4 regions of the Pseudomonas sp. J452 genome follow, and region 1 is predicted to be linked to each of the others. Evidence: riboswitches for the same ligand, from Rfam matches in the RefSeq annotation. Region 1 holds a riboswitch; each other region holds the start of a gene.
The links. Region 1 has a riboswitch for cobalamin ahead of LRS11_RS08660 (energy-coupling factor ABC transporter permease). Riboswitches for the same ligand answer to the same signal wherever they lie in the genome.
Positions count from the first base shown of each region.

Region 1 (7,184 bases):
CTGTCGAGTTCGACGAAACCACCACGCGCCTGCCGCTGGGTGCCACCATGCATGTGTTCGAAGACGTGCGCGGTGATGCCAGCATCGTCGATGTCGCTTCGCCGGCCCTGCAGGGCAGCTTCCGCCAGCATCGCCAGGCCGTGCTCAATGCCGGCTATTCGCGCTCGGTGTTCTGGCTGCGCCTGGACCTGCAATACAGCCCGCGTAGCGCTTCCGGCGCCGCACATCCCTGGTATCTGGAGCTGGCCTACCCGCCGCTCGATCATCTGGAGCTCTATCTGCCTGACGCCGCAGGCGGCTATCGCCTGGCCCAGCGTACCGGCGACGCCCTGCCGTTCAGCAGCCGACAGATCAAGCAGAACAACTACCTGTTCGAACTCGACTTGCCGCCGGGGCAGAGCCAGCGCATTTACCTGCGCCTGGAGAGCCAGGGCTCGATGCAGGCGCCGCTGACCCTGTGGTCGCCCCAGGCCTACCTGGAATACCAGCCCAAGCGCATCTATGTGCTCGGCATCATCTACGGCGTACTGCTGGTGATGCTGATCTACAACCTGTTCATCTACCTCAGCGTGCGCGACACCAGCTACCTCTACTACATCCTCTACATCGCCTCGTTCGGCCTCTACCAGGTCTCGGTGAATGGTGCCGGCATCGAGTACTTCTGGCCGGACAGCCCCTGGTGGGCCAACGCGGCCACGCCATTCCTGATCGGTTCGGCGGCGTTCTTCGGTTGCCAGTTCGCCCGCAGCTTCCTGCATACCGCCGAGCACAGTCCCTGGGTCGATCGGCTGTTGCTGCTGCTGATGGCCTGTGGTGCGCTGGTGATGGCCCTGGCGCTGACGGCCAGCTATGGCGTGGCGCTGCGCATGGCGACCTATCTGGCGCTGCTGTTCACCGTGGTGATTTTCAGTGCCGGCGTGCTCGCCTGGATGCGTGGCATGCGCGTGGCGCGCTACTTCATCTTTGCCTGGAGTGCCTTCCTGGTCGGCGGCATCACCAACACCCTGATGGTGTTGGGCTACCTGCCCAACCTGTTCCTCACCATGTACGCCAGCCAGATCGGCTCGGCGCTGGAGGTCGGCCTGCTGTCCCTGGCCCTGGCCGACCGCATCAATGCGATGAAGGAAGAACGTGCGCGCATCCTGCAGGAGGCCAGCAGCGAACTGGAGGCCCTGAACCGCGAGCTGGCCGACAACAACCGGCTGAAGGACGAGTTCCTCGCCACCGTGACCCATGAGCTGCGCACGCCGATGAACGGGGTGATCGGTTCGCTGGAGCTGATGCAGACGCTCAAGCTGGATGTCGAACTGGAGCAGTACCAGAAGACCGCCGCCGGCTCGGCGCGCGACATGATGCGCATGGTCAACGACATCCTCGCCCTCACCGAGCTGCAGGCCGGCAAGCTGTACCCGCGCCGCGAACCGTTCAGCCTGCGCGGGCTGTTCGACGGCCTGCGCGCGCAGTACTCGCCGCGCGCCATGGAGAAAGGCCTGGAATTCATCGTCGAACTCGATGACAGCCTGCCCGACACCCTGGAGGGCGACGCCGGCAAGCTGGCGCAGAGCATCGGTTACCTGCTCGATAACGCGATCAAGTTTACCCACCAGGGCCATGTGAGCCTGCGGGTCAGCGCCGGTGGCCCGCTCACGGCAAACATGCCGCTGCGCATCGAGGTACTCGACAGCGGCATCGGCTTCAGCGTGCCGGCCGGCGGCAGTCTCTACCAGCGCTTCAAGCAGCTGGACGGCTCGATGACCCGCCAGTACGGCGGTCTGGGCATCGGCCTGGCGATCTGCCGGCAGCTGGTGGATCTGCTGGGCGGCACCCTGCGCCACCAGTCGACACCGGGGCAGGGCAGCAGCTTCGAACTCGACGTGCAGCTCAACCTGCCGGTGCAGGCGCGCGAGCCGGGTGGTGGACGCCGGCGTATCGGCGGGCTGCCGCAGCGCCGTCCGGAGCAGTGCACCGTGCTGATCGTCGAGGACAACGCGATCAACCAGTTGGTTACCCGCGGCATGCTGCTCAAGCTTGGCTACCGCGTGCGCACCGCCGACAACGGAGTCGAGGCCCTGGAAATGCTGCGCAGCGAGCCCATCGATGCCGTGTTGCTGGACTGCCAGATGCCGGTGATGGATGGGTTCGCCACCTGCCGTGCACTGCGTGGGCTGCCGGGCTGCGCCGAACTGCCAGTGCTGGCGATCACCGCCCACAGCCACAGCGGCGATCGCGAGCGCTGCCTGGCGGCCGGCATGAGCGACTACCTGGCCAAGCCGGTGAAGTTCGTCGAACTGCAGACCCTGCTGCATGACTGGGTGCTCTGTCAGTCGTCAGCCGACTCGCCCATCCAGGCGCCGTGAGGTTTTTGCGCCGACCGTTTTCGGCGCATGTTTGACCGGAATCCCGTCTTCTGCAAAATGATGAATCATGATTCACTGTTTGCAATAAATGAATCAGGATTCAGCTTATGGCCTATCGCGCTTCTGCCCAGCGCCGCGACCGCGACCAGGACATGCGCCAGCGCATTCTTGTCTGCGCCCTGGTGCGGGTCAGCGAAGGTGGTTTCGCCGCACTGACCATGCAGGCCCTGGCCGAGGACGTCGGCATCGCCACCGGCAGCCTGTACCGCCACTTCAGCGGCAAGGGCGAGCTGGCCGCCGAAGTCTTCAGCAACGCCTGCCGCATTGAGGTGGACGCCCTCGCCGAGGTGCTGCGCGGCCCCGGCAGCCCGGCGCGGCGCCTGGCCGCCGGCCTCGAGCAGTTCGCCGCCCGCGCCTGGCACAGCCGGCGCCTGGCCTTCGCCCTGATCGCCGAGCCGGTCGACCCGGAAGTCGACGAGCAGCGCCTGCTGTTTCGCGAAGCCTATGCCGAGCTGTTCGTCGAGTTGCTGGAGGAGGGTGTGCGCAGTGGCGAGTTTCACGTCAGCCAGCTCAACCTGGTCGCCGCCTGTCTGGTCGGTGCCATCGCCGAGGCGCTGGTCGGCCCGTTGTCGCCAACCGCCTGTGCGGCGCGCGCCGCTGGCGCTGCGGCGCTGGACCTGACCACCGTCAGCCAAGCCCTGATCACTTTCTGTCTGCGCGCCGTCGGCGCCCCGGAGTCCTGAGATGTCCCTGCACGAATTCGCCGAAACCCACGAAGTGTTCAACCAGGTGCCGTCGCTGGACGGCGCCAACCTGTACCGGGTCGACCTGCCGCTGCAGGAGTGGACGCGGCGCTTCGGCGGCGGCTGGGCCGAGGACAAGCTGGATGCCTACGGCGCACTGGCCGGCGGCCCGCTGATGCAGGCCGGCTTCCTCGCCAACGAGAACAAGCCGGTGTTCAAGAGCCATGACCGCTACGGCAACCGCGTCGACCTGGTGGAGTTCCACCCGGCCTACCACGAGCTGATGCGCACGGCGGTCGAGCACGGCATCCCCTCGCTGCCCTGGACCGATCCGCGTCAAGGCGCCCAGGTGGCCCGCGCCGCGCTGAACTACCTGCACAACCAGCCGGAGGCCGGCAACGCCTGTCCGCTGACCATGACCTACGCCGCGGTGCCGGCGCTCAAGCTGCAGCCGGAGCTGGCCGAGATTTGGTTGCCGAAGATCCTCGCCACCGAATACGACCCGCGCAATGTCGGCATCGAGCAGAAGACCGGTGTCACCATCGGCATGGCGATGACCGAGAAACAGGGCGGCACCGACGTGCGTGCCAACACCACCAAGGCCCATCCGGTGGGCATGGGCGGCCCCGGTCAGGCCTACGAGCTGGTCGGCCACAAGTGGTTCTGCTCGGCGCCGATGTGCGACGCCTTCCTCACCCTGGCCTACACCGACAAGGGGCTGAGCTGCTTCCTGCTGCCGCGCCATCGCCCGGACGGCAGCCGCAACCAGTTCTATATCCAGCGCCTGAAGAACAAGCTGGGCAACTGGGCCAACGCCTCCAGCGAGGTGGAGTTCCGTGGCGCCCTGGCCTGGATGGTCGGTGAGGAAGGTCGCGGCGTACCGACCATCATCGAGATGGTTTCGCTGACCCGCTTCGACTGCATGATCGGCTCCAGCAGCCTGATGCGTCAGGCCCTGACCCAGGCCGCGCACCACTGCGCGCACCGCAAGGTCGGCGGCCGGGTGCTGGCCGAGCAGCCGCTGATGCAGAACGTGCTGGCCGACCTGGCCCTGGAAAGCGAGGCGGCGCTGGCCCTGACCATGCGCATGGGCAAGGCTCTGGACAACCCGCACGACGAGCAGGAAGACAAGTTCGCCCGTCTGGTCACCGCCATCGGCAAATACTGGATCTGCAAGCGCGCCCCGGCAATGATCAACGAGGCCCAGGAGTGCATGGGCGGCGCCGGCTATGTCGAGGAAACCATCCTGCCACGGCTGTACCGCGAGGCGCCGGTCAACTCGATCTGGGAGGGCTCGGGCAATGTGCAGTGCCTGGATGTGCTGCGTGCCCTGTCCAAGGAGGCCGGTGTGCTCGACGTGCTGTTCGCCGAGCTGGGCGACGGCCATGGCGATGCACGTCTCAAGGCGCATATCCAGCGCCTGCAGGCGGACTTCCGCGACACTGCCGATATCCAGTACCGCGCCCGCCAGCTGACCGAGGACGTGGCCGTGGCCCTGCAGGCCAAGCTGCTGCTGGAAGCTGGCAACGCCACCGTCTCCGACGCCTTTATCGCCAGCCGCCTGGCCGACGGCGGCCGTGTCTACGGCACCCTGCCGCGCGGCGTGGATGCCGAGGCGCTGGTGGCGCGCAGTACGCCGCATCTGATCTGAGGTCGAGAGGCACCCGGCGCTCCCGCACCGTTATCACCGCCAGGCGCAGGGCCACCTGCGCAGGTGGCTGCCCATACTCGGTCCGCCCACGAATACGGCAAGGCTCCGCGAGGCGAGAGGCTACCAAGACTCCATCGCAATAGGCCTGCCCAGCGTTGCGTGGCGGGATATGCAGGCAGGGCAGTCGAGCCCCTGCGGGCACGCCGAGGCCGTGGGGAAATGCGCTCAGGCGCGTCTGGCACGGGGCTGTCGAGGGCGCCGGCGCGGCAGCGGGCACTGTCTTTTCGCGGGCGAGGCGGGTAAGGTGGCCGCCGATGGTTCCGGTCCGCTTCGTGCGGCCGGATGAAAAGGAAAAAGGGTGCGGCGCTCGTCGCCAATGCCCTGGCTGCCCCCGCAACTGTAAGCGGCGAACGATGCCCACACGCCACTGGCCTTTATCGGCTGGGAAGGCGGGCGAAGTAGCAAGCCGTGAGCCAGGAGACCTGCCATCGCTATTGGGCATTCTGCCCCTTTCCCTCAATCCGGATCGTCGCGCGGTGGGCGCGGCCAAGGAACCCTAATGCACATCGAACCTGACGTCGTTGCCGGCGCCAAGATTTTCCTCAGCTATGCAACCGCCGCTGGTGCCTTCGCGCTCACGGTCAAACTCGCCCGCGACAGTCTGCGCGACAACGGCGGCCTGCTCGCCCTGACCCTGCGCAGCCTGCTGACCACTGCCCTGGTGTTCTGCTTCTTCGAGGTATTGCCGCACCATCCGGTGGGCGTCTCGGAAGTCCACCTGATCCTCGGCTCGACCCTGTTGCTGCTGTTCGGCGCCGGTGCCGCGGCCATCGGCCTGGCCGCCGGCCTGTTGCTGCAGGGGCTGTTCTTCGCCCAGTTCGACCTGCCGCAGTACGGCATGAACGTCACCACCCTGCTGCTGCCACTGTGGGCCATTCACCTGCTGGCCAAGCGCCTCATCCCGGCGCGCACGGCCTATGTGGATACCAGCTACAAGCAGGCCCTGGCCCTGTCGACCGCCTACCAGGGCGGCATCGTCGCCTGGGTGGCCTTCTGGGCCGTCTACGGTAACGGCTTCTCCAGCGCAAACCTGGCCTCCGTCGGCAGCTTCGGCCTGGCCTACATGAGCGTGATCCTGCTCGAACCGCTGATCGATCTGGGCGTGCTGGCCGCCGCCAAGGCGCTGTCGCGTTACAGCCAGGGCCCGCTGTTCAACGTGCGCCTGCACCAGCCGGCCTGACCCCGGCCCACGCCAGGCCGGGAAACCGGTCTGGCGCTTTCATTCCAGTGACCGCCGTCTGATCGTCCCCGCGCCTGCATGGGGATGTGCCGTTTGGCGCGCGTCCAAACGGACTCAGCGGCGCTGCCAGATCATCTCGCCGGTATTGCTCTCGGTCACCAGGAAGGGGGCATTGAAACGGTAACGTGCGGCTGGCTGGAACTCGCGGGCGCCCTCCAGCTGCACCAGCAGCAGGCCGTTGTCGCTGCGCCAGCGGCCGCTGTACTGCAGTTCGCCGGGGCGGTCGTAGCTCCAGTCGCTGCCGCCGGTCACCGTGCGTCGCCACTGCGCGACGCTGCCGTCGGCGCGGATACGCAGGGTGGTCACCGTGGTCAGCGTGGCCAGCTCGGCGCTCTCGCTGCTGAGTTCGCTGATCCAGGTGCCGACCAGTGCCGGATCCTGGTGCGGGTCGGGCGGTGGCGGTGGCGGGGCGACGCGCTCGAACAGCGCCTCGCGTATCAGTGTCTCGCCACTGCTGGGGTCACGTGCGGCGAGGCTGGCGTTGAGCATGTCGTTGGCAAAGTTGGCATTCATGTTGGCCAGTACCTGGCCGGAGTGCGGATCGCTGATCTGCGCCTGCAGCAGTTGGCCGTCGAAGCTGCCGCTGAGTTTGAAGCGCAGCTGCGGGCCCTCGACGTACTCGCCTGTCACTTCCGGTCCCTGGCTGTGCAGGATCAATTCACTCGGTCGATTGTCCAGGGTGCCGCGGTAATGGCCGTCCAGCTCGGCGGCCAGGCTGGTGGTGCTCAGCAGCGCCAGCAGGCAGAAGGTCATCGGGTTGCGCAAGGCAGGCTCCTTGGAATGATTTGCCCTAAGCCTAGATCGCGCTAGCCAGCCTTGCCGAACGCTGGCGGGCGAGGCTGGCGAAGGCGCAAGATAGGGCGGTGTACCCAGCCAGGAAGCTGCCCGTGTCTGCCATTTCTTCCAGTGAATTCGTCGTCGCCGCCACTGCCGAGGAGGCCGTCGAGCGCCTCGCCGTCCTGCATCGCCAGGCGGTCAATGCGCTGAGCCAGGCGCTCAAGCAGTACCTCAAGGAACGCGCCCTGCCCGGCGAGGCCGAGCGTGCGCTGTTCCGCTACCCCGAGCTGCGCCTGACCTACCTGTGCCAGGGCGAGGTGCCGAGCACGGTGCGCGCCTATGCCAAGGTGCAGGTG
Region 1 is NZ_CP088294.1:1,936,013-1,943,196, forward strand. It holds gene LRS11_RS08645 (hybrid sensor histidine kinase/response regulator) at 1-2,357, shown strand, start outside; gene LRS11_RS08650 (TetR/AcrR family transcriptional regulator) at 2,465-3,100, shown strand; gene LRS11_RS08655 (acyl-CoA dehydrogenase family protein) at 3,102-4,751, shown strand; cobalamin riboswitch at 5,050-5,256, shown strand; gene LRS11_RS08660 (energy-coupling factor ABC transporter permease) at 5,311-5,991, shown strand; gene LRS11_RS08665 (hypothetical protein) at 6,106-6,816, opposite strand; gene amn (AMP nucleosidase) at 6,915-7,184, shown strand, end outside.

Region 2 (7,184 bases), 2.3 Mb from region 1:
CAACGCAGGGGTCCGCAGCGAGGCCCGGCAACAGCTGCTGGAGGCCCAGCAACGGCTGCATCAGGCGTTGGCCCAGGTCCGCCCGACCCTCAAGCGCAGCGATAACCTGGGCCGTCTCACCGAGTTCGAGCTGCTGCTGGAACGCCTGCGCAACGATGCCGAGCAGGCCGTGCAACTGGCTGGCGAGGGGCGCCTGGGCCAGGCCCAGCAGCTGCTCGACAGCGATGAGTTCCAGCATCTGGATCAGCAGGCCGACGCCTTGCTCAATGCCATCGCCGAGGTCAAGGAAACCTCCATCCGCGACACCACCACGCAGATTGCCGCGTTCGCCGAGCACAGCACCACGCTCACCTATACGCTCCTGTTCGGTGGACTGACACTGGCGCTGGCGCTGGCATGGCTGGTCAGCCAGTCGATCCGCAATCCGCTCAATCGGGTGCGTTTCGCCGTCGATCAGCTGGCCGCCGGGCAGCTGGATCAGCCGATTCCGCATACCGAACTGCGCAACGAGACCGGCGACCTGGCCCGCGCCATCGCCCAGTTGCAGACCGAGTCCCAGCAGCTGGAGCGGCAACGCTGGATCAGGGCGCAGATCGGCCAGCTGCAGGTCGAGCTGCAGCAGACGGAGACGCCCGAGGAGCTGGCGCAGGTGTTCCTGCAGCATATGGCGCGCCTGCTCGGCATCTGCCAGGGATTGCTCTACAGCGTGCACGAGGGGGCGACCACTCTGCAGCTGATGGGCGGCTATGCCATCGACCCCGAGCGGCCGCCGGAGGCCGAGGTGGCGCTCGGCGCGGGCCTGCTCGGGCAGTGCGCGGTCGACCGCCAGGCGCGCCAGTTGCAGGGGCTGCCGGAGCAGTTCTGGCGGCTGCGCTCGCAACTGGGCGAAGCCCCGGCCAGTTACCTGTTGCTGCAGCCGGTGCAGCGCGGCGAGCGCCTGCTCGGCGTGCTCGAACTGGCCGGGCTGCAACCCTTGGCCGAGCGCGAGGCCCTGCTGTTTCAGGAGGCGCTGCCGCGGTTGGCTGCGGCCATGGCCATCCTCGAGCGCAATCAGGCGGTTCAGGCCCTGCTGACGGAGACGCGTCGCCAAGCCGATGAGATGGAGGCCCAGGCGCAGCAGCTGGAACAGCAGGCCGAGGAGCTGGAGGCCCAGCAAAACGCACTGCGCGCCACCGAGGCCTGGTTCCGCGGGATCATCGAAGCGGCGCCGGACGGCATGCTGGTGATCGGTGCCGACGGACGCATCCTGCTGAGCAACCCGCAACTGGATCAGCTGTTCGGTTACGGTGCTGGTGAGCTGGGTGGCGAACCCATCGAACGCCTGGTGCCAGCGGCAATTCGCGAGCGCCATGTGGGTTTGCGCAACGACTTCATCGCCCACGGCAGCACCCGGCAGATGGGCGCCAACCTGGATGACCTGCAGGGGGTGCGCAAGGACGGCAGCCTATTCTCGGTGGAAATCGGCCTGTCGCGTTTGCCGGCTCTGGAGGGGTACGGCGTCTGCGTCTGTGCCTCGGTGCGTGATGTGAGTGAGCGCAGGGCGATGGAGGCCAAGCTGCGCACGGCCAGCGAACGCCTCAATCTGGCGCAGGAAGCAGGCGACATCGGCCTGTTCGACGTTGATCTGGTCTCCGGCCGCGACTATTGGACGCCGCAGCTGGAAAAGATGTTCGGCCTCGAGCCGGGCGGCTTCGGGGGCACTCTGGAGCACTGGAAAGCGCTGCTGCATCCCGATGACGCCGCGCATGCCAGTGGCATGTTCGAGCATGCGATCGACAGCGGTCTCGATCGCCAGGAGATCGATTTTCGCATCGTGCGGCAAAGCGATGGTGCGGTGCGCACCTTCAAATCGCTGAGCCGCTTCATTCGCTCCCCCGACGGCAAGCCGCTGCGCGCCACCGGGGTGAATATCGATGTCACGGCGCTGAGCGAGGCCCGTGCGGTGGCCGAGGAGGCGACGCGGGCCAAGAGCGATTTCCTCGCCAACATGAGCCACGAGATCCGTACGCCGATGAACGCCATCATCGGCATGAGCTACCTGGCGCTGCGCACCGAGCTGGACAACAAACAGCGCAACTACATCGAGAAAGTGCATCGCTCGGCGGAGAACCTGCTGGGGATCATCAACGACATCCTCGACTTCTCCAAGATCGAGGCCGGCAAGATGGAACTCGAGCGCATTCCCTTCTACCTGGAGGACGTGCTCGACAATTTCGCCAGCATGATCGGCCTGAAGGCCGAGGACAAAGGCCTGGAGCTGCTGTTCAACGTCGCGGCCGAGCTGCCGACCGCGCTGGTTGGCGATCCGCTGCGCCTGGGCCAGGTGCTGATCAACCTCGGCAACAACGCGGCCAAGTTCACCGAGCAGGGCGAGATAGTGGTGGGCGTGGAGCGCGAGGGTGGCGACGCGGAGCAGATACAGCTGCACTTCTGGGTGCACGACAGCGGTATTGGCATGAGCGCCGAGCAGTGCGGACGGCTGTTCCAGTCCTTCAGTCAGGCCGACAGCTCGACCACCCGCAAGTACGGCGGCACTGGCCTGGGCCTGGCCATTTCCAAGCACCTGGTGGAACTGATGGGCGGGCGCATCTGGGTCGAGAGCGAACCTGGGCGCGGCTCCACCTTCCACTTCCAGGTGTGTCTCGGCGTGCAGCGCGACACCCAGCCGCGGCGTATGTTTACCGCCGATGAGTTGCTGGGCACCCGCGTGCTGGTGGTCGACGACAACGCCAGTGCGCGTGAGATTCTCTCCGGCATGGCGCGCAGCTTCGGCGTCGAGGTCGACGTGGCGGACAGCGGCGACTCGGCACTGAGCATGCTGGTCGAGGCCGAGCGCAAGGCGCTGCCCTACGACCTGGTGCTGATGGACTGGCGCATGCCGAACATGGATGGCGTGGAGACGGTGCGGCAGATGCATGCCGTCAGCCTGGCGCACACGCCGTCGGTGATCATGGTCACCGCCTTCGGCCGCGAGGAGGCTCAGGAGGAGGCTGGCAAGCATGGTCTGCAGCTGCCGGTGGTGCTGACCAAGCCGGTGACCCCGTCGACCCTGCTGGAAGCGATCGGCAACATGCTCGGCAAGACCTCGCAGATTGATACCCGTGCCACTGCGCGCTCCGATCAGAGCGCCAGCGCCATGGCCAGTCTGCAGGGGGCGCGGTTGTTGCTGGTGGAGGACAACGAGCTGAACCGGGAGCTGGCCCGCGAGCTGCTGGAGAGCGCCGGCGTCGAGCTGTGCCTGGCCGAACATGGTCAGCAGGCGCTCGATCGGCTGGCCGAGGATGCCGATTTCGATGGCGTGCTGATGGATTGCCAGATGCCGGTGATGGACGGCTACACCGCCACCCGCAAGATTCGCGAGCAGCCGCAGCTGGCCAAGCTGCCGGTGATCGCCATGACCGCCAACGCCATGGCCGGGGACCGCGAGCGAACCCTGGCCTGCGGGATGAACGACCATATCTCCAAGCCGCTCAACGTCGAGAACATGTTCGCCACCCTGGCCAAGTGGATCCATCCCAAGCCCGGGCGTGTTGCCCAGGCGGCCCGGCACTTGCCAGCCAGCGTGGCACCAGGGGCGGGCCTGCCCGAGAGTCTGCCCGGTATCGACCTGGCAGCCGGCCTGGCCACCAGCATGGGCAAGGTTGATCTCTACCTGCGCCTGCTGCGCAAGTTCCGCTCCAGCCAGGGCGATTTCCGCGCCGAGTTCCTCGCCGCCCGCGCGGACAGCGATGCCTCGGCGGCGGCGCGCCTGGCCCATAGCCTGCGCGGCAGCGCGGGGAATATCGGTGCCCGCGGCCTGGCGCAGGCCGCCACGGCGCTGGAGCTGGCCTGCAAGGAGGGGGCGGCGGAGGCGGTTCTGGAGCCGCTGGTGGCCGAGGTCGAACGGCAGTTGCAGCCGCTGCTGGCAGGCCTGGTGGGGCTGGTCGAGGTGGAACAGGGCGGCGCAGCGGCACCGGCACTCACGCTTGGCGCCGAGCTGCAGGCGTCGCTGGACAAGCTCAGGCGCCTGCTGGGCGAGAGCGACACTGCGGCGCAGGAGGCCCTGTACGAACTGCAGGGCCTGGCCCTCGATCCGCTGCTGGCCGAGCGTCTGCGTCAGGTGGGACAGCAGGTCGAGAGCTTCGACTTCGACCGGGCCCTGGAGTTGTTGCAGGGCCTGTCCTAGGCCATGCGATTTTCCCCCTCTCCCGTTTACGGGAGAGGGTGAGTAGTCCCACTTCCTCTTCTCAGCCTTTCGGCTGGCCTCCATGCAATCCTCTCCCACAAGTGGTAGAGGGGAGTATCCGAGATCCGCGACAGGGTCTTCGGGGCCGCGCTCGGCGTTGACGCGCCCCGGCCCAGCCTCTACCCTGCCGCCAGCATCAGGTGCCCCGGTCGCGACGCGTCCACGGGGTGAAACAGGGAAGCCGGTTCATTCAGTCGAACAGTCCGGCGCTGCCCCCGCAACGGTAGGTGAGTCAACGGTCGCATCCAGCCACTGTGTCATTCGACATGGGAAGGCGCGACCGGGAGTCTGTAGATTCCGCTCACAAGCCCGGAGACCGGCCTGTAGCGATCCACGGCATTGCGGCGGGCTTTGCGGGTGGGTGGGTCCGTGCGGCCTGCCCGCGTCTTGTCCTGCTGCTGCCCCTATTCTGCTTCTGCACCGTGCCTGACGAGGGTCGCGGTGCTGCTGCTTTGCCGCGCCGCAGCCGGTCGCGAGGAGTTGTAGATGAGCGAGTCCGCCGCGCGCGACGAACGCCACAAGGCACGCATGCAGCGCAAGAAAGCGCTGATCGACGAAAAGATCGCCCAGGCCCAGAACGAATACGGCCTGCTGCTGGTGCACAGCGGCAACGGCAAGGGCAAGAGCAGCTCGGCCTTCGGCATGGTCGCTCGCGCCCTCGGCCACGGCATCAAGGTCGGCGTGGTGCAGTTCATCAAGGGCGCCGCCAGCACCGGCGAGGAAAGCTTCTTCCGCCGCTTCCCCGAGGAAGTCAGCTACCACGTGATGGGCGAGGGCTTCACCTGGGAAACCCAGGACCGCCAGCGCGACATCGACAAGGCCGGCGCGGCCTGGGCGGTGGCAAGGCAACTGCTGAATGACCCGCAGGTCGGCCTGGTGGTACTCGACGAGCTGAATATCGCCCTCAAGCACGGCTACCTGGAGCTGGACGCGGTGCTCGCCGACATCGAGGCGCGCCCGCTACTGCAACATGTGGTGGTGACCGGCCGCGGCGCCTTGCCGGGGATGCTCGACGCAGCGGACACCGTCACCGAGATGAGCCTGGTCAAGCATGCCTTCAAGGCCGGGGTGAAGGCGCAGAAGGGGATCGAGTTTTGAGCCCTGTTTACCCTGGCCCGGATGCAATCCGGGAAGCCGCCCACCCCGGATTGCATCCGGGCTACTCGATCCGCCTGCATGCAGTCGTCGTCCATAAATGGGCGAGGGCAGCGGCGCACGCAAATCTATCCCTTAACGCCCCCTCTCCCGCTTGCGGGAGAGGGCCGGGGAGAGGGCAATGACTGCACGCAGCTGCCCGGCCCTGCTGATCGCCGCCCCGGCCTCCGGCCAGGGCAAGACCACCGTCACCGCCGCCCTGGCGCGCCTGCATACGCGGGCCGGCAAGCGTGTGCGGGTGTTCAAGTGCGGACCGGATTTCCTCGACCCGATGATCCTCGCCCGTGCCTCGGGCCAGGCGGTGTACCAGCTCGACCTGTGGATGGTCGGCGAGGACGAATGCCGGCGCCTGCTCTGGGAGGCGGCGGGGGAGGCCGACCTGATCCTCATCGAAGGGGTGATGGGCCTGTTCGACGGCAGCCCCTCGGCCGCCGACCTGGCGCGGCGCTTCCAGGTGCCGGTACTCGGGGTGATCGATGGCAGCGCCATGGCGCAGACCTTCGGCGCCCTGGCCTATGGCCTGGCCAACTTCCAGCACAATCTGCCGTTCGCCGGGGTGCTGGCCAACCGCACCGGCAGCGCACGGCATGGCGAGATCCTGCGCGACAGCCTGCCGCCGGCAATCCGCTGGTACGGCGCTTTGCCGCGCAGCGCCGCGCTGGAGCTGCCCAGCCGCCACCTGGGCCTGGTCCAGGCCGAGGAGCTGGCCGACCTGGATGCGCGCCTGGATGCGGCGGCCGATGCGCTGCTGGCCAGCGCCGGCGATGCCCTGCCGGACCCGGTGCGCTTCGCCGCGCAGGTTGACCAGTCGCTCGAGCCACTGCTGGCCGGCGTGCGCATCGGCGTGGCCCGCGATACCGCATTCGCCTTCCTCTACCAGGCCAACCTCGACCTGCTGCGCCGGCTTGGCGCCGAGTTGTGCTTCTTCTCGCCGCTGCGCGAGCGCCAGTTGCCCGAGGTGGACAGCCTCTACCTGCCCGGCGGCTACCCGGAGCTGCACCTGCAGCAACTGGCGCAGAACCTGGCCATGCGCGAGGCGATCCATGTGCATCAGGCCGCTGGCAAGCCGATCCTCGCCGAGTGCGGCGGCATGCTCTACCTGCTCGACCGCCTGACCGACAAGGTCGGCCACAGCGCCGAACTGCTCGGCCTGCTGCCCGGCCACGCGCAGATGCAGCCGCGCATGGCCGCCCTCGGTCTGCAGCAAGTAGAGCTGCCGGAAGGCCTGCTGCGCGGCCACACCTACCACCATTCGCAGCTCGACTCGCCCGTCGAGCCGCTGGCACGTGGCAGCAGCCCGAACCAGCGCCCGGCCAGCGAGGCGGTCTATCGCCTGGGTCGGCTGACCGCCTCCTATATCCACTTCTACCTGCCGTCCAACCCGCAGGCCGCCGCCGGGCTGCTGTTGCCATGACCGAGCATGCCTTCAGTCCTGCAGAGCGTGCCGCGGTCTACCGGGCGATTGCCGAGCGCCGCGACATGCGCCACTTCGCCGGCGGCACGGTGGCCCCGGAGCTGCTCGCGCGCCTGCTCGAAGCGGCGCACCAGGCGCCCAGCGTCGGCCTGATGCAGCCCTGGCGCTTTATCCGCATCACCCGCCCGGCGCTGCGCGAAGCCATCCATGCCCAGGTCGAGGCCGAGCGGGTGCGCACCGCCGAGGCCCTGGGCGAGCGCAGTGACGAATTCATGCGGCTCAAGGTCGAGGGTATCCGCGATTGCGCCGAGCTGCTGGTGGTGGCGCTGATGGATGAGCGCGAGAAACACATCTTTGGCCGCCGCACCCTGCCGGAAATGGATCTGGCCT
Region 2 is NZ_CP088294.1:4,271,267-4,278,450, reverse strand. It holds gene LRS11_RS19425 (response regulator) at 1-4,165, shown strand, start outside; cobalamin riboswitch at 4,347-4,565, shown strand; gene cobO (cob(I)yrinic acid a,c-diamide adenosyltransferase) at 4,712-5,323, shown strand; gene LRS11_RS19415 (cobyrinate a,c-diamide synthase) at 5,502-6,794, shown strand; gene bluB (5,6-dimethylbenzimidazole synthase) at 6,791-7,184, shown strand, end outside.
Region 2: it holds a riboswitch for cobalamin, as region 1 does, so the genes downstream of both, cobO (cob(I)yrinic acid a,c-diamide adenosyltransferase) here and LRS11_RS08660 (energy-coupling factor ABC transporter permease) in region 1, are expected to answer to the same signal.

Region 3 (7,184 bases), 2.4 Mb from region 1:
CGGACGCAGCGACTGGCCTGCGCGTCCAGCGGCAGGTTCGCCGCCTGCAGCCAGGGTGCCTTGCCATCGATGCGCAGCGACTCGCCGCCGAGCAGGTCGCTGACCAGGCGTTTGCCCTGCTCCAGGTCGGCCAGCACGTAGCCCTCCGGCGGGTTGAGCACGCAGGTGCCGAAGCGCAGCTCGCCGCTGGTGGTGATGGCCGGCGCCACGGCCAGCAGCGCGGCAATCTCGCGGGCCATAACATTGACCCCGCTCAGCCCGCCGAGCAGCGGCACCACGGCGCTGCCGTCCTCGGCCACGGCCAGCACTGCCGGCTCGGCGCCCTTCTCCGCCAGGAGCGGCGCCAGGCTGCGGATGACGATGCCAGCGGCGCACAGGGCGATGATCGGCGTACCGGCGCGGTACAGCCCGCGCAGGGTGGCGCCGAAGTCGTCATAGGGCTGCTCGACGCCCGTCACCCGCCCGCGCAGGCCGTGGATCGCGGCCTGCGGGTAGAGGCTCTGCAGGCGGCGGGCGGTGGCCAGGGCAGAGGCGCCGAGAATGACGATGGCCGGGGATGGGGGCATGGCTTGTTCCATTTTGCTGGCATTGCGTGGCGGGTAGCCCGGATGCAATCCGGGAGCGCGGTTGTCCCCGGATTGCATCCGGGCTACGACGAGGAGCGGCGGTTCAGCCGCGCCATTTCTCGCCGGGCACCAGGATCATCGAGAAATACGGCGAGGACATTGGCTCCACTTCATCCAGCGGCACGATGCGCTGGTTGCCCATGGTCGCCCGCTCGACGTAGTGCGCGCGCTGATCCAGGCCCAGCTCCTGCAGCACCCGACGGACCTTGTCGAAGTTGCGGCCGAGCTTCATCACCACGGCGGCTTCGGCGTCCTGCAGGCGGCGCTTGAGTTCGTCCTCGGGTAGCACACCGGAAAGCACGCTCAAGGACTGGTTGCGGTACACCAGCGGGGTGCCGAGCACCGAGGCGCAGCCGAGCATGGAGCACACGCCGGGCACCACCTCGACCTGGTAGTGCGCGCCCAGGCGGTCGTGCAGGTACATGTAGGAGCCGTAGAAAAACGGGTCGCCCTCGCAGATCACCGCCACGTCGCGGCCGGCGTCCAGGTGCCGGGCGATCTGCACCGCGCAGGTGTCGTAGAAATCGCTGATCACATCCTCGTAACTCAGCGGTGGTTCGAGCTTCTCGGTGGTCACCGGGTAGACCAGCGGCAGACGCTGTTGGGCCTCGCTCAGGTGCTGTTCGATGATGCCGAAGGCGTTGCCGCCCTGGCCTTTATTCGCCTTGGCCTTGGCCACGAAGTAGCCAACCACCGGCGCCGACTGCAACAGGCGCAGGGCCTTGAGGGTGATCAGTTCCGGGTCGCCGGGGCCGACACCGAGGCCGAGCAAACGTCCTTTACCCGTCATCACTCCACCTCCGTGGCCAGGGCGTTGACCGCCGCCGCGGCCATCGCGCTGCCGCCACGCCGACCGCGTACGATCACGTAGGGCACGCCTCGGCTGTCAGCGGCGAGCATGTCCTTGGACTCGGCGGCGCCGATAAAGCCCACCGGCATGCCGAGGATCAGCGCCGGTTTGGGCGCGCCGGCATCGAGCATTTCCAGCAGGTAGAACAGCGCGGTCGGCGCGTTGCCGATCACCACCACGCTGCCTTCGAGGTGCTCGCGCCAGCGTTCCAGGGCCACCGCCGAGCGGGTATTGCCCAGTTCGCGGGCCAGCTCCGGCACGCCGGCATCGTGCAGGGTGCAGATCACCGGGTTGTTCGCCGGCAGGCGCGCACGGGTGATGCCTTCGGCAACCATCCGCGCATCGCAGAGGATCGGCGCGCCCTTGGCCAGGGCTGCGCGGCCGGCGGCACCGGCACCCGGCGAGAAGCGCAGGTCCTGCACCACGTCGACCATGCCGCAGGCATGGATCAGGCGCACAGCGAGCTTTTCCAGGTCGGCCGGGATGGCTGACAGGTCGGCCTCGGCACGGATGGTGGCGAAGGACTGGCGGTAGATTTCCTGGCCGTCGCGGATGTAATCGATCATGCAGAAGTTCCTGATGCGGGCTGCGCGGCGAACCAGGCGCCGGCTTCTTCGATACTGAGGGAAGGCGCCAGCAGGCGGCCGAAACCGGCCACGCCCGCGGTGCGCTGATAGAGCTGGTAACGCCCGCCGGGCTGCGCCAACAGGGTGAACGGAGCGGTATGCGCGGCGGCGCAGGAGCGCGGGCAGCCGCTGAGGTGCACCTGCGGCTGAACGCCGCCGGCGCGCAGCAGTGCAGCCAAGTGCAGGGCATCGGCCTTGGTGTCAGCCAGGCCCTTGGCGCAGGCGGTGGAGCCACTGCAGGCGAGTAGTTGGCTCAGCGGCTCGCGGGCATCCAGCAGCAGGCCGATCTCGCCCAGCGCGGCCATCACCGCAGCCTGGCGGGCGGCGGGAATATCCGGCAGCAGCACGCCCTGCCAGGGCGTCAGGCACAGTTCGCCGCTGCCCTCGGCCTCGGCCAGATCGGCCAGGGCCCACAGCTGCACGGCCTCCAGCCGACCCAGTGGCGCAGCGGCCAGCAGCATGACCAAGCCGGTCTGGGCCTGAGGGTGCATGCCGAGCGCTATGGCTGCTGTTTGGGCGCGCGCTGGCAGCGGCATATCGCGCTCCAGAGGCATTGGCAGACGGGCGAGAAAATCCGCCACCGGCAGTTCGGCGAGCAACTGGCGCATCCGGCTGTGCGTGCCGGCCAGCTCAAGGAACAGCTCCAACACGGCCTGCACCAGATGCGGCGCCTGCCCCAGCTCGACCACGCCCAGGACCGCATCACGCGGGCAGCCGGCCAGGCCGAAAGCCAGCTGGGTGCCACCGGGCAAGGCACTGAGCCAGAGGTCGTGGGGGTGGTCGAGCATGGCCAGCACTTCGCCGCCGTCCAGCTGCAGGGCGAACTTGGCGGAAAGGCCGTGGAAGGCGGGCGTGTCCTGCAGCAACGCCAGCAGTTGCTCGGCCAGCGGGCGGGTATCGAGAAAAGCTGCCGGATCGCGGCCGGCGGCAGGGCTGAGCAGCAGGTTGCGCACATCGTCGGCGGCGGCAACGCGCGGGCCGAGGCCGGCGGCCAGCAAGTGCTGCACCAGGGCGGCGTGCTCGCTGTCGCGCACACCGCGAATCTGCAGGTTGCTGCGGTTGGTCAGCTCCAGCACACCGCTGCCGCACAGCCGCGCAGCCCCGGCCACGGCGCGGGCCTGGGCGCTGGAGAGGCGGCCACCCGGCAGCTTGACCCGGCAGATACCGCCGTCCAGCGCGGACACAATGCGCCACAGTCCCGGACAGGCAGACGGCCTGGGAGTGGATGCGACGCAAACGCAGGAATCAGACTTCAAGCGGTCACCGACAAACAACGACGCGGCGACCGAACCAGCGGAATCCACAGACAGGGATTCCTTGGCATCGGTACACCCCGCCCGATGTTGGCACTCGCGACTAGCGTCGTCGGCAGGTCTCCTGGCTGGCAGGTCGGCATCGGTCGCGGCCTTCCCGGTTTCCCAGTGGCATTCAGGCGACAGACTCGCTGCTTACAGTTGCGGGGGCAGCCACGGTTGAATCGCTTCTCCGTGTTCCCTCTTAGGCCCTTGGTGACGTCCGTGAGAACGCCGGGCACCGACGAAGGCGCTATTATGCCCGCTTTTTCCGGCGCCAGGCCAAGCCCACGCGTCGCCCGCAACAGATCAAGGAAACACGCATGACAGCCTGGCTGACGGTGGTGGGAATCGGCGAAGACGGCTACGCCGGCCTGGGCAAGGCTGCGCGCCGGGCGCTGCTGGCTGCCGAGCAGATCGTCGGGGCGCCGCGCCAGCTGGAGCTGCTGCCGCCGTGCATCCGCTCGCCGCGGCAGAGCTGGCCGAGCCCATTCAGCCTGGCGCCGGTACTGGAACGGCGCGGCACGCCGGTGTGCGTGCTGGCCAGCGGCGACCCCATGCTGTTCGGCGTCGGCGCCAGCCTGGCGCGGCAATTAGCCGAAGGAGAAATGCGCGTGCTGTCGGCGCCCTCCTCCTACTCGCTGGCCGCCGCCCGCCTGGGCTGGCCGCTGCAGGAGGTGACACTGCTCTCGGTGGTGGCGCGGCCGCTGGCGGCGCTAAACGCGCAGATCCATGCCGGCCAGCGCCTGCTGATCCTCTGCAACGACGGCTGCAGCCCGGCCGCCATCGCCGCCCTGCTGCGCGAGCGCGGCTTCGGTTCCAGCCGGCTGACGGTTTTGGAACACCTCGGCGGCCCGCTGGAACGACGTATCGACGGTCTGGCCGACAGCTGGAGCATCGACGAGGTCGCCGCCCTCAACCTGCTGGCGGTGGAATGCCTGGCCGACGCGAACGCCGTACGCCTGCCACTGACCTGCGGTCTGCCGGACGAGGCCTACCGCCACGACGGCCAGCTGACCAAGCGTGACGTGCGCGCCATCACCCTGGCTCGCCTGGCGCCGACTCCCGGCGAACTGCTGTGGGACGTGGGCGCCGGTTGCGGCTCGATCGGCATCGAGTGGATGCGCGCCCACCCCAGTTGCCGGGCTATCGCCATCGAGACCGACGGCAGCCGCCAGCAGCTGATCCAGCACAACCGCGACGCCCTCGGCGTGCCGGCCCTGCAGCTGGTGGCCGGCGCCGCACCGCAGGCGCTGGCGGGACTGGAGCAACCCGAGGCGATCTTTATCGGTGGCGGCGTCACCCTGCCCGGCGTGCTGGAGCAGTGCTGGCAGGCGCTCAAGCCCGGCGGCCGGCTGATCGCCAACGCGGTGACCCTGCAAAGCGAGGCCATGCTGGTGGCCTTCCGCGAACAGCACGGCGGCGAGCTGACCCGCATCAGCGTGGCCCAGGCCCAACCGCTGGGCGACTTCGACACCTGGCGCAGCGCCCTGCCGATCACCCTGCTGCAGGTGCGCAAGCCTTGAGCCCACGCATCCTCCTGCTCGGCGGGGTCGGCGACGCCCTGAGCATTGCCCGCCGCCTCGGCCCCAGGCATATCTACAGCCTGGCCGGGCTGGGCAAGGTGCCGCAGGATCTGACCTGCCAGGTGCGGGTGGGCGGCTTCGGCGGCAGCGAGGGCCTGGCACAGTTCATCCGCAGTGAAGGCATCGATCTGCTGCTGGACGTCACCCATCCCTATGCCGCGCAGATCAGCGCCAACGCCGCCCAGGCCGCGCAACTTGCCGGCATTCCCTGCTGGGCCCTGCGCCGCCCCGGCTGGCAGGCCGGCAGCGGCGACGACTGGCGCGAAGTAGCCGACTGGGCCGAGCTGCGCAGCGCCCTGGCGCCCTTTCGCCGGCCCTTCTTCACCCTCGGCCGCGAGCCGCTGGAACACCTTGAGGCGATCCCCGCCGAGCAGTTCTGGACCCTGCGCCTGCTCGACGCCCATCCTGGCAATGCGCGTGCACGGATCATCGCCAACCGCGGCCCGTTCGATCTGCAGGGCGAGCGTGAGCTGTTCGCCGCCGAGAGCTTCGATGTGCTGATCAGCAAGAACAGTGGCGGCGCGGCCACCGAGGCCAAGCTGCAGGTGGCCCGTGAACGCGGCTTGCCGGTGTTGCTGCTGGCGCGCCCGGAACTGCCCGCGGTGGCGCGCGCCTTCACCGATCCCGAATCCCTATGGCAGGCCCTACAGGAACTCCCTGGCGGCCTGGCCTGAGTAACGAGCAATGCAGACCAATACCTACGCCCGCGTGCTGTTCGCCGGGCCAGACCTGAACCAAGGCAGCTTTGCCGAGCTGCTGCGCCGCCAGTTGGCCGAGCACCTTGGCGTCGCCGTGCTAGACGACCTGTGCGATACCGGCGCTGGCTACGACGCGCTGTGGGCACGGGTGCGCAGTTGCCTGGAAGCCGGCGAACTGCCGCTGCTGCTGGTCGATCTCGACCCGCTGGGCGGCAGTCAGCAGCTGGACTGGTTGCGCGATCAACTCAACACCCTGGCTGGCGCGCACGCCGAGCAGGTCTTCGTCTGCGCCGGTGACGTCGAGAAGGTGGCGGCGCTGGCCGCACTGATCCAGCAGCCCGAGCGCCACCTGGGCTGCGTGGAAGTGCCGCAACTGCCGCAGAGCCATGCCTGGTCGTGCATTCCTCCCCACCAGTATCGCGTGCTGCTGTGCAACGGCCCACGCTGCACCCGGCGTGGCGCCCTGCCCCTGTGGAAGCTGTTGCGCGAGGAGTTGAAGGCGGCCGGCAAGCTGGAATGCGCGGGCGGCGTGCATCTCACCCGCACCCAGTGCCAGTTCCCCTGCGACCAGGGGCCGACGCTCAGCGTCTATCCGCCCGGCGCCTGGTATCAGGTACGCAGCGAGGCCGATGTGCAGCGCCTGGTGCAGGAACAGTTCGTCGAGGGCCGCGAAGTGGCCGAGCTGATCATGCGCCAGGCCTAGACTCCCCTCTCCCACTTGTGGGAGAGGGGCCGGGGGAGAGGGTATTGGCAGCCAACGCCCTCTCCCCAACCCTCTCCCATGAATGGGAGAGGGAGCGAAGCGCGCGAGTGGTAACTCAGAGGCTCATCACATCAAGAAAGCGCGGCGTGGCGCTGTCGTCGATCTTCAGGCTCTGGAAATCGAACAGGTTGCGGTCGGCCAGCTGTGACGGCACCACGTTCTGCAGGGCGCGGAACATGATCTCGGTACGTCCCGGCGACTTGCGCTCCCACTCGGTGAGCATCTCCTTGACCACCTGGCGTTGCAGGTTCTCCTGCGAGCCGCACAGGTTGCACGGGATGATCGGGAACTCCTTGAGCACCGAGTAAGCCTCGATGTCCTTCTCGTTGCAGTAGGCCAGCGGGCGGATCACCACGTTGCGGCCGTCGTCGGACAGCAGCTTGGGCGGCATGGCCTTGAGGGTGCCGCCGTAGAACATGTTGAGGAAGAAGGTTTCCAGGATGTCGTCACGGTGGTGACCGAGGGCCATCTTGGTCGCGCCGATTTCGTCGGCGTAGGTATAGAGGGTGCCGCGGCGCAGGCGCGAGCACAGCGAGCAGGTGGTCTTGCCTTCCGGGATCTTGTCCTTGACCACCGAGTAGGTGTCCTTCTCGATGATGTGGTACGGCACACCGACGGACTCCAGGTAGGCCGGCAACACATGCTCGGGGAAGCCCGGCTGCTTCTGGTCCATGTTCACCGCAACGATCTCGAACTGGATCGGCGCCACCTTCTGCAGATAGAGCAGGATGTCGAGCATGGTG
Region 3 is NZ_CP088294.1:4,316,114-4,323,297, forward strand. It holds gene cobJ (precorrin-3B C(17)-methyltransferase) at 1-566, opposite strand, end outside; gene LRS11_RS19620 (precorrin-2 C(20)-methyltransferase) at 670-1,416, opposite strand; gene LRS11_RS19625 (precorrin-8X methylmutase) at 1,416-2,042, opposite strand; gene cobG (precorrin-3B synthase) at 2,039-3,358, opposite strand; cobalamin riboswitch at 3,452-3,655, opposite strand; gene cbiE (precorrin-6y C5,15-methyltransferase (decarboxylating) subunit CbiE) at 3,718-4,920, shown strand; gene LRS11_RS19640 (cobalt-precorrin-6A reductase) at 4,917-5,654, shown strand; gene LRS11_RS19645 ((2Fe-2S) ferredoxin domain-containing protein) at 5,665-6,381, shown strand; gene ttcA (tRNA 2-thiocytidine(32) synthetase TtcA) at 6,497-7,184, opposite strand, start outside.
Region 3: it holds a riboswitch for cobalamin, as region 1 does, so the genes downstream of both, cobG (precorrin-3B synthase) here and LRS11_RS08660 (energy-coupling factor ABC transporter permease) in region 1, are expected to answer to the same signal.

Region 4 (7,184 bases), 2.4 Mb from region 1:
TTGTCCTCCGCAGCACGGGTTGCTGGTGAGTCCACTCTAGAACGATGGCCAATCCACGACAGACGACCTTAGTCGTAGCCCAGGGGCATTCTCGACCAAAGTCTTAGAGCCCGTGAGATCCATTAGGCGAATCTATCCAACGGATACATAACTGCCATTTCACCGAGCTCCGGACGCCACCTAAGCTGCACACCAAGAAAGAACAATTCTTATTTGAGGTGCGCCATGCTCAAGACCGTCACCTTCACCCTCATGCACTTCTGCATCGCCTTCGGCGTGACCTACGCACTCACCGGCAGCGTGGCAGCCAGTGGCCTGGTGGCGGCGATCGAGCCGTTGTGCAACTCGGTAGGGTTCTATTTCCACGAAAAAGTCTGGCAGCGCTTCGAGCGGCGTGGCCCGCAGAAGGCAGCAATCCCCCAGCATGCCTGGTTGCACCATCAGGCATGAGCTGCCCGCCGGGGCTTCTGATCCGCTAAGATGCGCGGCTTTGTCGCCACGCATCCAGAACCATGAGCCAGCCCAATCGTTCCCCTGCACTGCCCTACCTGTTCGCCAGCCTGCTCGCCATGCTGGCACTTGCCGCCCTCTGGTACGCGATTGGCCGCCCCGTCGTGCTGGCCGATGCGGCCACGCCGACACACAAGTTGCAGTGCGCCTCCTATACGCCGTTCGGCAAGGACCAGTCGCCCTTCCAGCAGCCTTTCGTGCTGCGTCCGGAACTGGTGGATGCCGACTTGGCCCTGCTGGCCCAACGCTTCACCTGCATCCGGACCTACTCGCAGATCGGCCTGGAAGCCATTCCTGAACTGGCGCGCAAGCATGGTCTGAAGATGCTCGCCGGCGCCTGGATCAGCAGCAATCCGGTCGATAGCGCCAAGGAAGTCGCGGCACTCATCGACACCGCCAATCGCTACCCGGACGTGGTCGACGCGGTGATCGTCGGCAACGAAGTGCTGCTGCGCAAGGAAGCCACTCCCGAGCATCTGGTCGAGCTGATCGGCCAGGTCAAGGCCGCGGTCAAACAGCCCGTGACCTATGCCGATGTCTGGGAGTTCTGGCTGGAACACCCCGAGGTGGCGCCGGCGGTGGACTTCCTCACCATTCACCTGCTGCCCTACTGGGAAGATGACCCGAGCAGCATCGAGCGCGCCCTGCACAAGGTCAGCGAAGTGCGCCAGACCTTCGGCAACGCCTACGCGCCCAAGGACATCCTGATCGGCGAAACCGGTTGGCCAAGTGAAGGCCGCCAGCGCGAAACCGCCCTGCCGAGCCGGGTCAACGAAGCGCTGTTCATGCGTGGTTTCGTCAAACTGGCTGAGGAACATGGCTGGCGCTACAACCTGATCGAAGCTTTCGATCAACCCTGGAAGCGCGACAGCGAAGGTGCGGTGGGCGGTTACTGGGGCTTGTTCGATGCTGATCGCGGCGACAAGGGCATCCTCGCCGGCCCCGTCTCCAACCTGCCGCACTGGCCGCTGTGGCTGGCCCTCAATGGCGTGCTGCTGGCGGTGGCCCTGCTGTTCGCCGGGCGTCCGGCTTCGCGCCGCGCCGCCCTGCTGCTGCCGCTTACTGCCGCCCTGGGTGGAGCCTGTATCGCCGGCTGGAGCGAACTGGCCAGCATCACCAGCCGCAACACCGGCGAATGGCTGTGGGCGATCGCCCTGCTGCTGCTCAACCTGATCGTGCTGGCGCATATCAGCCTGGCCCTGTCTGCCCGTAACGGCTGGCGCGCCGGTCTGTTCGTCTGGCTGGAGGCCCGTGGCGGCTGGTGGCTGGCGGCCAGCGGTTTCGCGGGCGCGGTGTTGATGCTCGGGCTGGTGTTCGACGCGCGCTATCGCAGCTTCCCCAGCGTGGCCCTGCTGCTGCCGGCACTGGTCTACCTGTGCCGCCCGGTCCACGGCCCGCGCCGGGAAATCGCCCTGCTCGCCGTACTGATCGGCGCCGGCATCGCCCCGCAGCTGTACCAGGAAGGCACGCATAACCTGCAAGCCATCGGCTGGGCGATCACCGCGCTGCTGCTGGTCGCGGCACTGTGGCGCAGCCTGCGCCTCAAGCGCGGTTGAGAACCGCCTTAAAGACCCTGGCTCCCAAGGTGCGCACGGCGCACCCCGCCCCAGCCTGAGCCGTCCGCTTAGTGGTTGACCGTGTGCGCCAGCATCACTGACAGCTGGCACAGCGGCCGGCCGCTTTCGGCGTGCCACTGGTTGAAGGCTGCCTGCACGGCGGCCAGTTCTTTGAGGCTGGTTGGCACCTTGTCGACGATTTCCTGGGCCTTGAGCGCGGCGACCATGTCGTCGCTGGGGATGAAGGTGTCCTTGCCGATCATGCGCAGCAGACGCGGCGCCGACAGCCCGCCGAGCTGGCTGCCGTGCTTGGCCAGGTACTTCCACAGGCCGACGATATCGGTCACCGGCCAGTCGGCGATCAGCGCGCCGAAGCTGCCTTTTTCCTTCTGCACATCCAGCACGAACTGGGCGTTACGCGGCACGCTCTTGAGCTTGCCCAGGTGGCGGATGATGCGCGCATCCTGCATCAGCCGTTCCAGATGCTCGGCACTCATCAGCGCCACTTTTTCCGGGACGAAGCCGAAGAACACCTCCTCGAAGGCCGGCCACTTGGCGTCCACCAGGCTGTGCTTGAGGCCGGCGCGGAATACGCGCAGGGCGATCAGCGACAGGTAGCGGTCATCGCTGATCTGGCGCAGTTCAGTCGCGCTGCGCGGCTGCGGCAGCATGGCCTCCAGGGCCGCGGGCGAGCCGAAGCGGTTCAGGCAGTATTCGTGGAGCCATTGATAGTCGCGCATCAATCATCCTTAGCAAGTCTGGTGCGGGCGGACCCGACAGAGGCAACAGGGTGCCCGCCCAGCGCGGCATCCGGCAAGCCTGCCGACCCGAGGCGTGTGCCCGCGTCAGCTCCGGAACAGGTGCTGGGTATCGGCGTGGTACAGCGCCGAAGCGGCGAAGTCCTCGGCGCCCAGCACCCGGCCGACCAGGATCAGCGCGGTGCGGCGAAAACCCTTGGCGCGCACTTTGTCCTCGATATCCGCCAAGGTGCCGCGCACCCACTCCTGATCCGGCCAGCTGGCGCGATGGACCACGGCAATCGGGCAGTCGGCGCCGTAGTGCGGCAGCAGCTCGGCGACTATCGCCGCCAGGTGCTGCACGCCCAGATGGATGGCCATCGTCGTGCCGTGGCTGGCCAGGGCACCCAGCGCCTCCCCGGCTGGCATCGGCGAGTTGTGCCCGTAGCGGGTGAGAATCACCGTCTGCGCCACGTCTGGCAGGGTCAGTTCGACCTCCAGCAGCGCCGCGCAGGCGGCCGTGGCGGTGACGCCGGGAACGATCTCGAAGGGGATATCCAAGGCCCGCAGCTCGCGGATCTGCTCGCCGATGGCGCCGTACAGCGACGGGTCGCCGGAATGCACGCGGGCCACGTCCTGGCCGCGGGCGTGAGCCTCGGCCAGCAGGCGGACGATCTCGCCCAAATGCAGCTCAGCGGTATTCACCACCTGCTCGGCGCAATGACCTTCGAGCACCGCCGGCGGCACCAGCGAACCGGCGTAGAGCAGCACCGGGCAGTTGCGAATCAGGCGCTGGCCTTTGACGGTGATCAGTTCGGGGTCGCCGGGGCCGGCACCGATGAAATAGACGGTCATTGCGAGAGCTCTCTATCGATCCGCGCCAGGGCGCAGGTGGCATTGCTACTGTGCTGGCGCGGGCCAAGCAGCTGCGCCATACCCAGGCGCGCGGCGGTGACCAGGGCGCTGGGCTCGGCCACCGCCGTGCTGCCGGTCACGCGCAGGGTCAGCGGATTGGCCGCGGCCTGGCCGGCGACGCTCGCCAGCTCCTGCACCGAGCACCAGGTCATCGGCAGCGCCAGGCGCTCGACCAGCGCCTGCAGGCCCGGTTCGTCACGCTTGTGCGCACTGCTGGCCAGACCCACCAGAGCCTCCAGGCCCAGGCCATGCGCGGCCAGGCACTGCAGCAGCAGGGCTTGCAGCTCGTCCGGAGTACAGCCGCGACGGCAGCCGAGGCCGGCAATCAGGCGAATGGCGGGGCTGGACATGGCGCTCCTGCTGGCAGGCGGAAAAGGCCGCGTAGCTCAGCACGGGCGGCCACCCCGGTCAACCGCGGTTGACCTGCACCCGGTCGCTGCGTAGCCTTCCACCCTTTCGAGGTTCTGCACCCACGCGGGTGCAGCTAAGAGGGAACAGGGTCAACGCCCTGGCTGCCCCCGCAACTGTGAACGGTTCAAGCCCCTTCGATACACCACTGCCAACGGCGGGAAGGTGAAGGGAGCGTGCCCAGCGCACACCGTGAGCCAGGAGACCTGCCTCGACTAACCAGCTAACTGTCCGGGCGGGGTGATCCGGTGGTGCAAGGCCCGCGTCCGCCCGGACACCGGCCTGCCCCTGCCCGTCCGTCTCTTTTTCGACGCTCCGGGGCCCTCCATGAAAACGCTCGCCAAACTTCCCGTCACCATCGTCACCGGCTTCCTCGGCGCCGGCAAAACCACCCTGCTGCGTCACATGCTCGGCCATGCCGACGGCCGCCGCATCGCGGTGATCGTCAACGAGTTCGGCGAGCTGGGCATCGACGGCGAAATCCTCAAGCAGTGCTCGATCGGCTGCAGCGAAGAAGAAGCCAACGGCCGCATCTTCGAGCTGGCCAACGGCTGCCTGTGCTGCACCGTGCAGGAAGAGTTTTTTCCGGTGATGCGCGAACTGGTGGCACGCCGTGGCGAGCTCGACCATATCCTGATCGAGACCTCCGGCCTGGCCCTGCCCAAGCCGCTGGTGCAGGCCTTCAACTGGCCGGAAATCCGCACCGCCTGCACGGTGGACTCGGTGATCACCGTGGTCGACAGCCCGGCCGTGGCCGCCGGCACCTTCGCCGCCTTCCCGGATCAGGTCGATGAGCAACGCAAGCTCGATCCCAACCTGGACCACGAATCGCCGCTGCACGAGCTGTTCGCCGACCAGCTGGCCAGCGCCGACCTGGTCATCCTCAACAAGGCCGACCTGCTCGACGCCGCTGCCCTGGCCGCGGTACGCGCCGAAGTGGCCGAGGAGCTGCCGCCGGCGGTCAAGGTCATCGAAGCCCACGGCGGCGAGCTGCCGCTGGACGTGCTGCTGGGACTGAACTGCGCGACCGAGCTGCACATCGACCAGCGTCGCACCCATCACGACGAGGAAGGCGAGGATCACGACCACGACGAGTTCGACTCCTTCGCCGTCGAGCTGCCCGAGGTCGAGGAAGCGCGCCTGCTGCAGGCCCTGAAGGAGGCCGTGGCCAAGCACGGCATCCTGCGCATCAAGGGCTTCGCCGCCATCCCCGGCAAACCCATGCGCCTGCTGCTGCAGGGCGTCGGCCAGCGCTTCGACAAGCACTTCGACCGCGCCTGGCAAGCCGACGAAGCGCGCCTCACCCGTCTGGTGGTGATCGGCCAGGTGCTGCACCCGGCCGCCATCAGCAGCGAGCTGCAGGCGGCATTGGCGTGAAGCCGCTGATCGCCAGCAAGCTGGCTCCTACGGCGGCAGCGTGCTCGGGCTTGTGTGTAGGAGCCAGCTTGCTGGCAATCCCTTCCCCGGTAGGCGCCTGACATGCACCTGCTGCGCACCCAGCCCGGCAGCCAACTGCCGGTCGACAGCATCGCCGACCTCGGCCAGACCCCGGCCGAGCTGGTGATCCTCTGCACCGGCGACTCGCACCTGTCGTTGCTGGCCGAAGTGGCGCGCAGCCTGCCCGAGGACTTTCCCAGCCTGCGCCTGGCCAGCCCGGCGCAACTGGGCAACCACGCCTCGGTGGATTTCTACGTCGAGCAGGTGCTGCAGCACGCCAAGGTCATCCTGATCTCGGTGCATGGCGGGGTCAGCTATTGGCGCTACGGCATCGAGCGCCTGGTCGAGCTGGCCGGGCGCGGCGCCAAGCTGATCCTGGTGCCTGGCGATGACAGTCCCGACCCCGAGCTGAGCAGCCTGGGCAATGTCGCACCGGCCGACTGCGAACGCCTGTGGCAGTACCTGCGCCAGGGCGGAGTGGACAACGCCCGGCAGTTTTTCCACTGCCTCGCCAACCTCTACCTGCAGCGCGACTACCCCTGGCAGGAGCCGCGCGCCCTGCCCCGCGTCGCTATCTATCACCCGCAGCAGGCCGCAGCCAGCCTGGACCGCTGGCGCGCCGACTGGCAGCCGGGCTGGCCGGTGGCGGCGCTGCTGTTTTACCGCACCCATGTGCAGGCGGCGAACACCGCCTTCGTCGACACCTTTTGCGCGCGCCTGCAGGCCCAGGGCCTGAATCCCTTGCCGATCGCCGTGGCCAGCCTCAAGGAAGCGGCCTGCCTGACCCAGGTCGAGGACTGGCTGGACGCGGCCGAGGCCAGCGTGATCCTCAACACCACCGGTTTTGCCATGAGCAACCCGGAAGCGCCGGACCTGCGCCCTTTCAAACGCGACATCCCGGTGCTGCAGGCCATCTGCGCCCTGGCCAACCAGGAACAGTGGCAGGCCAGCGCCCAGGGGCTGGGCTCGCGCGACCTGGCCATGCACATCGCCCTGCCCGAGCTGGACGGCCGCCTGATCACCCAGCCGATCAGTTTCAAGGGCCTGGCCTGGCGCAGCGAGCGCAGCCAGAGCGACGTGGTCTGCTACCACGCGCACCTGCCGGGCATGGATTTCGTCGCCGAACTGGCGCGCCACTGGTGCGAGCTGGCGCGCCGGCCCAATGCCGACAAGCGCATCGCCCTGGTTCTGGCCAACTACCCGACCCGCGACGGCCGCATCGGCAACGGCGTCGGCCTGGACACCCCGGCGGCGGCGCTGAATATCCTTACCGCCCTGCAGGCCCAGGGTTACCCGGTCGAGGGGCTGCCGGCCAGCGGCACCGCGCTGATCCACCAGCTGCTCGGCGGGGTGACCAACGACCTGGATAACCTGGATGCGCGTCCCTGCGCGCAGAGCCTGGCGCTGGACGACTATCGACGCTGCTTCGCCGCCCTGCCCGAGACCAACCAGCAGGCGGTGCTGCAGCGCTGGGGCGAACCGGAAAGCGACCCGATGTACCGCAGCGGCCGTCTGATGATCGCAGGCCTGCGTTTTGGCCTGTGCTTCGTCGGCATCCAGCCGGCACGCGGCTACCAACTGGATGCCGCGGCGGTGTACCACGACCCCGACCTGGTGCCGC
Region 4 is NZ_CP088294.1:4,286,712-4,293,895, forward strand. It holds gene LRS11_RS19490 (DUF2061 domain-containing protein) at 226-450, shown strand; gene LRS11_RS19495 (beta (1-6) glucans synthase) at 513-2,066, shown strand; gene LRS11_RS19500 (DNA-3-methyladenine glycosylase I) at 2,135-2,806, opposite strand; gene cobM (precorrin-4 C(11)-methyltransferase) at 2,912-3,658, opposite strand; gene LRS11_RS19510 (cobalamin biosynthesis protein) at 3,655-4,068, opposite strand; cobalamin riboswitch at 4,161-4,355, shown strand; gene cobW (cobalamin biosynthesis protein CobW) at 4,454-5,503, shown strand; gene cobN (cobaltochelatase subunit CobN) at 5,606-7,184, shown strand, end outside.
Region 4: it holds a riboswitch for cobalamin, as region 1 does, so the genes downstream of both, cobW (cobalamin biosynthesis protein CobW) here and LRS11_RS08660 (energy-coupling factor ABC transporter permease) in region 1, are expected to answer to the same signal.